Regions from separate parts of the Bradyrhizobium sp. 62 genome, predicted to be linked through region 1. Evidence: predicted binding sites of a transcription regulator. Region 1 holds the regulator's gene; each other region holds the start of a gene.
What was found. The regulator LexA, encoded in region 1, represses DNA repair genes until DNA is damaged. The targets are predictions, from matches to a motif close to TGTTCNNNNTGTGTTCNG.
Positions count from the first base shown of each region.

Region 2: a site for LexA is predicted at 1,697-1,714, ahead of IVB47_RS26835 (ribonuclease T2). Genes of this name have one in related genera too.
Region 3: a site for LexA is predicted at 1,959-1,976, ahead of IVB47_RS28185 (PA0069 family radical SAM protein). Genes of this name have one in related genera too.

Region 1 covers NZ_JADPIT010000015.1:933,111-936,385, forward strand. Annotated here, with positions in the region: gene IVB47_RS14975 (hypothetical protein) at 1-146, shown strand, start outside; gene glp (gephyrin-like molybdotransferase Glp) at 366-1,577, shown strand; gene lexA (transcriptional repressor LexA) at 1,753-2,454, shown strand; gene IVB47_RS14990 (hypothetical protein) at 2,919-3,275, shown strand, end outside.
Region 2 covers NZ_JADPIT010000029.1:27,801-31,075, forward strand. Annotated here, with positions in the region: gene rlmJ (23S rRNA (adenine(2030)-N(6))-methyltransferase RlmJ) at 45-905, opposite strand; gene IVB47_RS26835 (ribonuclease T2) at 958-1,650, opposite strand; gene IVB47_RS26840 (hypothetical protein) at 1,765-2,229, opposite strand; gene IVB47_RS26845 (hypothetical protein) at 2,412-2,705, shown strand; gene IVB47_RS26850 (DUF3617 family protein) at 2,748-3,275, shown strand, end outside.
Region 3 covers NZ_JADPIT010000031.1:33,062-36,336, forward strand. Annotated here, with positions in the region: gene IVB47_RS28175 (ribonuclease HII) at 1-216, opposite strand, end outside; gene IVB47_RS28180 (VOC family protein) at 294-749, opposite strand; gene IVB47_RS28185 (PA0069 family radical SAM protein) at 774-1,937, opposite strand; gene IVB47_RS28190 (phosphoketolase family protein) at 2,149-3,275, shown strand, end outside.

The DNA of each region.
Region 1 (3,275 bases):
AATTCGCCAGGACAACTTCAGATTCGGATCTTTCCGCCAAGCTTGTGAGCAAGGCCGCCGACCTGAAATCCCAGGCCGATCCGCTGCCCGACAAGGATCAGGGACCAAAGGCGCCCGACGTAACTCACGGGCAGCCAGGGAGCTGATCGATGCAGGCCGGGGCGCTCGTCGTTCTCGTCTTGCCATGACCATTGTCCTGCCGATCTGGCACGTTCTTCGGATCATGCCGCAACGCGCTTGATCCTGCCTTCCGGAACAATGCGGTGGGATGACTGCACCCGCTCGGCTGTTTTGCCTCTGCGCCCGCGCTCGGCTAGAAGACGTGCGGAACATTCGCCCGAACGTGCCGAGCAGGAGTTTTCGCCGTGGCCTTGATGCCGGTTTCCGACGCGCTTGCCGCGGTGCTGGCGGGTGCAGAGCCGCTGCCGGAGGAAATGATCTCCCTCGACCAGGCCTACCATCGCGTGCTCGCGCGTGACGTCGCGGCGCGGCGCACGCAGCCGCCGCAGGCGATGTCGGCGATGGACGGCTACGCGGTGCGAGCGGCCGATGCCGCGACGATCGATTCGGAGCTCACCATCATCGGCGAAGTCGCGGCGGGCCGACCGTTCGCGGGGATGGTCGGCGCCGGCGAGGCCGTGCGGATCTTCACCGGCGGCGTCGTTCCCGGTGGCGCGGACGCCGTCGTGATCCAGGAGGACACCGTCGCCGCCGGCAAGCGTGTCACGATCAAGGAAGCCGCGATCGCCGGTCGGCACATCCGCCCCGCCGGCGTCGATTTCCGCGAGGGCGACGTGCTCCTGCGCAAGGGAAGCCGTCTCACCGAGCGCGACCTCGCCCTCGCCGCCGGGATGAACCATCCGCACCTTGGCGTGTTCAGGCGTCCGAAAGTCGCGATTCTCGCCACCGGCGACGAGCTGGTGATGCCGGGCACCATGCCCGGCCACGGCCAGATCGTCTACTCCAACGGCTACGCCCTGCACGCGCTCGCCCGCAGCGAGGGCGCCGAGACCATCGACCTCGGTATTGCCGCCGACACGCTGGAGGCGACCACCGCCGGCATCCGCCGCGCCCGCGAGAGCGGCGCCGACATCCTGATCACGACCGGCGGCGCATCGGTCGGCGACCACGATCTGGTCCAGCAGGCACTGCGAGTCGAAGGCATCGCAATGGCGTTCTGGAAGATCGCGATGCGGCCAGGCAAGCCGATGATGCACGGGCGGCTCGGCGCAATGGGTGTGATCGGCCTGCCGGGCAATCCCGTGTCGTCCTACGTGTGCGCTTTCCTGTTCATGGTGCCGCTGATTCGCGCCCTGTCGGGCCGTTCGGTGATTCACCATCGCCGTGAACGCGCCGTGCTCGGCCGCGACGTCGGCGCCAACGACCAGCGCGAGGACTATCTGCGCGCGCATCTGGAGGAGCGTAACGATGGCACGCGCGTCGTTCTTCCCGTCAATCATCAGGACTCTTCGCTGCTTGCGAATCTCGCTGCAGCACAGGTACTTCTCGTGCGCGCACCGTTCGCGCCGAAGGCCGAAGCCGGCACGGCTTGCGAAGTGTTGCGGCTCCCCGTCTGAGCGTCCGGCAATGCGCGTTCCGCGAACTTTGCTCTGTTCACGGTAAATTAAGCAGTTGCGGAACATGTATCGAACATATAGTGTCCGTTCATGATTTGTTTCGAGCATGTAGCGGCTTATTGCCGAACTCTGCGTCTCGGAATCGGACGACATCAACCGGGGGACTTTGGTCGAGATGTTAACGCGCAAACAATACGAGCTTCTGCGGTTCATCAGTGAACGTCTGAAGGAAAGCGGCGTGCCGCCCTCCTTCGACGAGATGAAGGATGCGCTCGATCTGCGCTCGAAGTCGGGCATCCATCGCCTGATCACGGCGCTCGAGGAGCGTGGCTTCATCCGACGCCTGCCCAACCGCGCCCGTGCGATTGAAGTCATCAAGCTGCCGGAGCTCCAGGCAGCCGCCGGCAGCCGCCGCGGCTTCACGCCGAGCGTCATCGAGGGCAATCTCGGCAAGGTGCGTGCGAGCTCCAGCCTGCCCGCGGACGACGGCGAACGTCCCGTCGCGGTGCCGGTGATGGGCCGCATCGCGGCCGGCACGCCGATCGAGGCGTTGCAGACCCGCAGCCATACTATCAGCGTACCGCCTGACATGCTCGGCTCGGGCGAGCATTACGCGCTCGAAGTGCGCGGTGATTCCATGGTCGAGGCCGGCATCCTTGACGGCGACATGGCGCTGATTCAGCGCAACGAGAGCGCCGATACCGGCGACATCGTGGTGGCGCTGATCGACGACGAGGAAGCCACGCTGAAGCGCTTCCGCCGTCGCGGCGCCTCGATCGCGCTCGAGCCCGCCAACGCGGCCTATGAGGTCCGCATCCTGCCGCCCAACCGGGTGAAGATTCAGGGCAAGCTGATCGGGCTTTACCGGAAGTACTGATACCGGGCGTCCTTGATACCGGGAGTACTTCATACCGGAGGTGCTTGGCGCCGCGCGCGCTTCCGATCGGCATCGCCGGTCAGGGATTGGAGCGGATCATCGTCCGCTCCGGCTGGGTAGTCTTTCTGGTTCTGCACAGACTATCCGGCCCCTCCTTCGGCGCTGGCTCCTCGCGACGCCCACGAAGCGGAACTGGTTCGCGGCGCAAGTGTTCGAGGAAACAGCGGCCAGCGATCAAGCTCGACCGTTGCAGTCAAGCCGGCGATATTCGCGCACTGGCCTCCCGAATGCATCGCAACTCGCTTTGTTCCTATTGAATTCGGGAAAGATAATGTGATCGCGGCTCGCGGAAACCAGCCGCAGATTTGCCCACAACCAAGCAGAGCGTTCATGCTTCAACTCTGATAGAGGCCTGCGCCTCGATTAAGAGACGCGGGTTGCTATCCCAGCATGAGGAGCACCCGATGTGTGACTACAGCCTGCATGCCGTCGCGTCGCGCCCCGCCGAAGTCGGCGAGACGATCGTCACGACAAGCTTCCGCGGCACCTCGACGCGCGGCTTCGCCTCGGCAGCCGATCCGTCTGTTGCGGTGTGCCTGCTGCCGGGAACGGAGCTCGCCTTCACCGACGACGTCCGCTACGACAATCGCTGGATCTGGACGCGCACCATCAATTCCCGCGTGGGCAAGTTCGGCAAGATCGATCCGCACGTTCCCGACCGCCATCACGACGCGATCGAATTCCCCGACGGCAAATATGTGCTGGTGACGCAGCTCGTCGAAGGCCAGCGCGCGACCGTGCTGCAACTGCCCGTGACCCAG
Region 2 (3,275 bases), on a different contig from region 1:
GATTGACCACCGCTCCTGCATATTTTTCCCAAGATGCCGGAGTGTTACGGCCTTGGCACCTCTAATCGGAATCTGGCAGCGCCCCCCTGGCCGAGCGGCATTTCCAACTCGGGCAGGATCGTCTTGAGCTCGCCGTGCAGTGTGTAAGGGGGATTGACGATCAAGAGCCCGCTGGAGGTGAGGGCTGCGCCGTCGGCTTGTGGCGCCACGCTGAATTCGAGGCGCAGGCATTTTCCCGGCGGTTTTGCTGCGGCTGCGAGCCGCGCCACTGATTGCACCAGCGCGTCGGTGGCGCGCCGGCTCTTGGCGGGATACCAGATTACATAGATACCGGTCGGCCATTTCGCGAAAGCCGTCGAGAAGGCCTCTTCGAGCTTTTCGAACTCGTCCTTCGCCTCGAACGGGGGATCGATCAGCACGAGCCCACGCCGTTCCTTCGGTGGCACGAAAGCCGGCAGCGCCATCCAGCCGTCGAGGTCGACCACGCGGGCCTGTTCGTCGTGGCGCAGCACGCCGATCAGCGCCTTGCGCGCCTTCGGCTCGAGCTCGCAGAGCAAGAGGCGGTCCTGCGGCCTCAGCAGGCCGCGTGCGATCAGCGGCGAGCCCGGGTAAGCCTTGAGCTCGCCCTTCGGATTGAAGGCGCGGACGATGTCCAGATAGGGCTTGGTCAGCGCCATGGCGTCGTTCGACAGCCGCGCCTGCATCAGCCGCGCAATGCCCGTCAGCCACTCGCCGCCGCGACGCGCCTCGTCGCTTTCGAGATCGTAGAGGCCAGCGCCGGCATGGGTGTCGATGACACGGAACGCGCCCGGCTTATCCTGGAGATAGGTGATGATGCGCGCCAGCACGATGTGCTTGATGACATCGGCGAAGCTGCCGGCATGGAAGGCGTGGCGGTAATTCATGCAAGAGCACTACGCCACGTGACGGCTTGAGCAAAGAGGCACGATGCCTGGGCTAGCCACCCCGGATCGGCGGCATCGCCACCTGGTCGCGACGGCAGGCGCGGCGGTCGATCTCCTCGCAGGCGCGGAATTGCAGGTCCTTGCTGAGGCAGATGCGGACTTCCGATAGCCGCGTCCGGTTGCAGGTGATCGAGACGGCGGCATTGCTGAGGCCCGGGTTGGCCTTGATGAAGGCTTCCTCCACCTCTGCCGGCGCCACCGTCTTGGCCTGCGACAAATCGAGATATTCGGCCGGAATCTTGATTGCGGCGCGCGCCTTCCGGATCGTCTCGAAATAGCTGCGGTCGGCGAGCCCCGAGCAGGTGCCGTGCTTGTCCCATTCGTTGAAGATCAGCCCCGGCGCCGGCATCAGATCGAGCATGGAGGAGACGATGCTGCGGTTGAGCCGCGGCGACGGCCGCTGACAATATTCCGGAAAACCATTCTCATATTGCGGCCACAAACCGTGCACCACGAAAGCGTAGGGCCGTCCGCTGCACTGGATCTGCGAGCGGCCGCCGCGCTCCGCCGCCTCTTCGCAGAAGGAGGGCGACCACGACAGCGACAGCACATAAAAGTCGAACTCACCGGGCGTGTTCTGCCGCTTGTCCTGGGCCTTTGCGCCGCCGGCCAGTGCAGCCAGCCCGGCCGCAAGCGTCAGCGAGATCATCAGGCGCGAGAACGAATGCAATCTGGAATGAAACATGGCGACGCCCCTCAACTAGACTGTGCAGACGAGCCTAGCAGGCGATAGGAACATTTCAAGAACAAATTTCGGGCGACCATCGTTGGGCCGCCTGATCGGTCCGGATCAGCGCAATTATTGCTTGGCGGCGCGGCAGGCCGGGTTGTAGGCCCAGTTGCGGTCGAGCCCGACCACGCACCATTCCACGCCCTGGCCGTAGCCGGCGAAGCCGCCGTCCTCGACGATCGAGAAGTGCACCTTGCGCATCTTGCCGTCCGTGAGCATGGCCTCGCCGGTGCAATAGCGGCGGGGGATGTTATCCGATGCCCAGGGCCGGAACGCGGTCTCGTGAACCGCGGCGAAGCCGGTGATCTTCAACGAGGAATTCCAGAACGAGCTTTCTTTCTCCCAGAACTGGCTGGCGATCGTCGGCAGCGCCCGGTCGCATTCGGAGACGTTGCCGTCATAACGCGGCCCGCTCAGCCAGAAATTCAGCTCCAGCGGATTGGCGGCCCTGGCCTCACCGAGCGACAACGCCCCGAACAGGAGGCCGAGCACGGCGGCAAAGCGGAGCGATTTCAGGAAGGTCGAGGCGCGCATGGATGATCCAGACAGCATGATCTGCAAGGGTCGGACGGTGCCGTGAAGGCCGGAGGAGGTCAAGTGCAGCGCGGCAACACTTGCCGACGAGTTGACCGCAATGCTGCGTTGGACCGACCATCCGTTCTTTCCACCGCCGCGCCGACACCGTAAACTGCCGCCAACCAATCGGAGTGACGGGAATGCGAATCATTGCGGCCGCGGGCCTACTTGCCTTGGGTATGATGGCGAGCCAGTCGGCGCGCGCCGATCTGCTTCCGGTGCCTCCGTTCAAGGGCAACGACACCGGCGGCATCATCGCCTATTCGATGGCAACCCAGGTCGATGCGCGGCAGGTCGCGGTCGATCACTGCGCCCGCTACGGCAAGGTCGCCAAATTCCTGGCGATGCAGGCCTATGAGGGCGGCTACATCTCGTTCTCCTGCCGCTGGGTGCCCTATGGCGCGGCCGACCAGCCGATCCGCACGCTCTACTGAGGCGCTTTCGCAACGCCGCCATCGCAGCCGGGAGCTTCCGACATGACGCGCAAACTCGCTTTGCTCGGCTCCGCCCTTTGCCTCGTCTTCTCGGCAGCCAGCGCCCGCGCTGACGACCTGCCGGTGCGCAAGGCGGGCCTGTGGGAATTGAAGATGGTCAGGACCGGCACGCCGGTGCCCGAGATGACCATGCAGCACTGCACCGACGAGACCGTCGACAAGGAGATGAACAACAACATCTCCCCGATGGCCAAGCAGATCTGCGCCAAGCAGGACATCAAGAAGACCGCAACCGGCTATGTCAGCGATTCCGAATGCAATGTCGCCGGCATCAGCACGACCTCGCATGCTGAGATCACTGGCGATTTCAATTCGGCCTATACGGTGAAGACATCGTCGCACGCGCAAGGCGGCGCCGCCGGCGCGGCAGGCCGCGACACGACCATGCAGCTCGAAGCGAAATGGCTGGGCGCCTGCAAGCCGGACCAGAAGCCCGGCGACATCGTGATGCCCGGCGGCTTCAAGATGAACGTGCGTGACATGGACAAGCTGAAAGCGCTGTTGCCGAAG
Region 3 (3,275 bases), on a different contig from region 1:
ATCGCAGCCCGCCACCGGCCAGACGCCGCGCTTGATCAGCGCGCGCTCGCGGCGGAAGCTTGGGGCGACGATGATGGCGCTCTTGGTGCCGGCCAGCGCCTTGGCGATTTTTTTGGGCGCAGCCTTCTCGTTCTTAGGCGCTGCCTTCTTGTTCTCAGGCGCAGCCTTCTTGGGCGCGCCTTTGGCCGGCTTCTTGGCGGATTGATCCCGAATCATGGCCGGGATCGTGCGCAAGCGGCATGACCTGCGCAACCGGGAACCTCGGACAATTCCCGTTATTCAAGTCAGCCGCCCTATTCCGCCAGATGCACCCGTCGGTCCTCGCCGACTTCGACGCCGGGCGCGGCCACGACTTCCCAGGGATGGCCGTCAGGATCGGCGAAATAGCCGGAATAACCGCCGTAGTCGGTCTCATGCGCGGCCTTCAGCAGCGCGGCGCCCTTGCTGACGGCGAAGGCCAGCACCGCGTCCACCTCCTCAGGCGCGCGGCAGTTCCATGCGAGCGTCATGCCGCGAAACGTCGATGGCCTCGGATGATCCGGCAATTTGGCGTCGACCGCGAGCTGATCCCAGGGAAATAGCGCGAGCACCGGACCGCCGGTGTCATAGAACGCCACGGCCTCGCCGGTCACCTTGAGCCGGCGCGAGAAACCAAGCGCGTCGTAAAAGGCAATACTGGCGCGGATGTCGCTCACGCCCAGCGTGATGACGGTGAGCCGCGGGATTGGAGCTGCCAGTTCCTTACTCATGCGACGCCTCTCCCACTTCGTCCCTCAGAACAGGCTGAGCTGATCGCCGTTCCGCTTCGGCTTGGCAAAATGATCCGTCGTCAGCTTGGAGCGCCTCTTGTTCAGCCCCAGCCTGTCGCAGGCGATCTCGAAGCGGCGTCCGATGGTCCAGGCCATCGGGCCGGTGCCCTTCATGCGCTCGCCCCATTTCGCGTCGTAGTCGCGGCCGCCGCGCATGTCGCGGATCAGCGTGAAGACGTGGCGATAGCGGTCCGGATAGTTCGCCATCAGCCATTCACGAAAGAGATCGCGCACCTCGAGTGGCAACCGCAGCAGCACGTAGGAGGCTTCCTTGACGCCGGCATGGGCGGCAGCATCCAGGATGCGTTCGATCTCGGAATCGTTCAGCGCGGGAATGACGGGCGCGACCATGACGGTGGTCGGAATGCCGGCCTCGGAAAGCTGCTTCAGCGCCTCCAGCCGCTTCGGCGGCGTGGACGCCCGCGGCTCCATGGTGCGCGCCAGCTTCGGATCGAGCGAGGTCACGGAGATGCCGACCTTGGCGAGGTTGCGTTTGGCCATGCGCGCGAGAATGTCGATGTCGCGGGTCACCAGCGCCGACTTGGTGACGATCCCGACGGGATGGCCGGCGCGCTCCAGCACCTCCAGAATGCCGCGCATGATTTTGCGCTCGCGCTCGATCGGCTGATAGGGATCGGTGTTGGTGCCGATCGCGATCATCCGCGGCTCGTAGCCCGGCGCCGCAAGCTCCTTCTCGAGCAGCGCCGGCGCCTCGGGCTTCACGAACAGCTTCGACTCGAAGTCGAGCCCCGGCGACAGGCCGAGATAGGCATGCGTCGGCCGCGCGAAGCAATAGACGCAGCCGTGCTCGCAGCCGCGGTAGGGATTGATCGAACGGTCGAAGCCGATGTCGGGAGATTCGTTGCGGGTGATCACCTTGCGCGAGGCGTCGATCCCGACCGTGGTCTTGAACGGAGGCAGTTCGTCAAGGCTCTGCCAGCCATCGTCGAATGCGACGCGCGCCTCGGCCTCAAAGCGGCCGCTGGCGTTGGACTGCGCGCCCCGGCCTCGCCTGCGCTGGCGGTCGATGGCGACCGCCAGCTCAGGGAAGTCAGAAGGCGCACCCGCCGGCTCGGAGGGCGCCGTGACCGGCGGGTGTTTGAGAGCATGAGAGGATGCTGGACTCATGAAGCCAAGATAGCACGTCGAAGGAACAAATCAAGAACGCAAACCAAAAACGTGAAAACAACCCCATGCACAGTAGAGTTGCCCAAACTTCGCGCGCCCGCTTTTGACCTCACGCAACAGTGGCGTCACGGCGATCTCGTTTGATGCTGCCGAAGGATCGATCTAGCCGGAACTCGGTTGATGACGATCCCGGGTGAAGTTCGGCAGGAACATGACAAATCAACAACAATTGGCCGCAGCGAGCAGCGACCTCAATCTGCTCGACCGCTATTGGCGCGCCGCGAACTATCTCTCCGTCGGGCAGATTTACCTGCTCGACAATCCGCTGCTGCGCGAGCCGTTACGGCCCGAGCACATCAAGCCGCGTTTGCTCGGCCATTGGGGCACGACGCCCGGTTTGAACTTCATTTATGCCCATCTCAACCGCGTCATCCGCGCGCTGGACCTGAGCGTGATCTATGTGTGCGGTCCCGGCCACGGCGGCCCCGGCATGGTCGCCAACACCTATCTCGAAGGCAGCTACAGCGAGATCTATCCCGATATCGCGCGCGATACCGACGGGTTGCGCAAACTGTTCAGGCAATTCTCCTTCCCCGGCGGCATCCCGAGTCACGCGGCGCCGGAGACGCCGGGCTCGATTCACGAAGGCGGTGAGCTCGGTTACGCGCTGGTGCATGCCTATGGCGCGGCATTCGACAATCCCGACCTGATCGTCGCCTGTGTCGTCGGAGACGGCGAGGCCGAGACTGGCCCGCTCGCGGCGTCCTGGCACTCCAACAAGTTCCTCAATCCTGCCCATGACGGCGCGGTGCTGCCGATCCTGCATCTCAACGGTTACAAGATTGCCAACCCAACCGTGCTCGGCCGGATGCGCGACGACGAGATCCGCGATCTCTTCCGCGGGCTCGGCCACGAGCCGCTATTCGTCGAGGGCGACGATCCGAAATTGGTGCACCAGGCCATGGCGGACGCGCTCGACGTCGCGTTCGCCAGCATCCGGTCGATCCAGCAGCACGCCCGCGACGGCCGCAAGAGCGTCGAACGCCCGCGCTGGCCGATGATCGTGCTACGCAGCCCGAAGGGCTGGACCGGCCCCAAGGAAGTCGACGGCAAGAAGGTCGAGGGTTTTTGGCGTGCACATCAGGTGCCGGTCGCGAACTGCCGCGACAACCCGGCGCATCTGAAGATTCTCGAAGACTGGATGCGCAGCTACGAGCCGGAAAAGCTATTCGACGCGAACGGCGCGCTCGTTGCCGAGCTCCAGGCGCTCGCGCCCGAAGGCAATCGCCGCATGAGCGCCAATCCGCACGCCAATGGCGGCCTTCTGAAGAAGGAGCT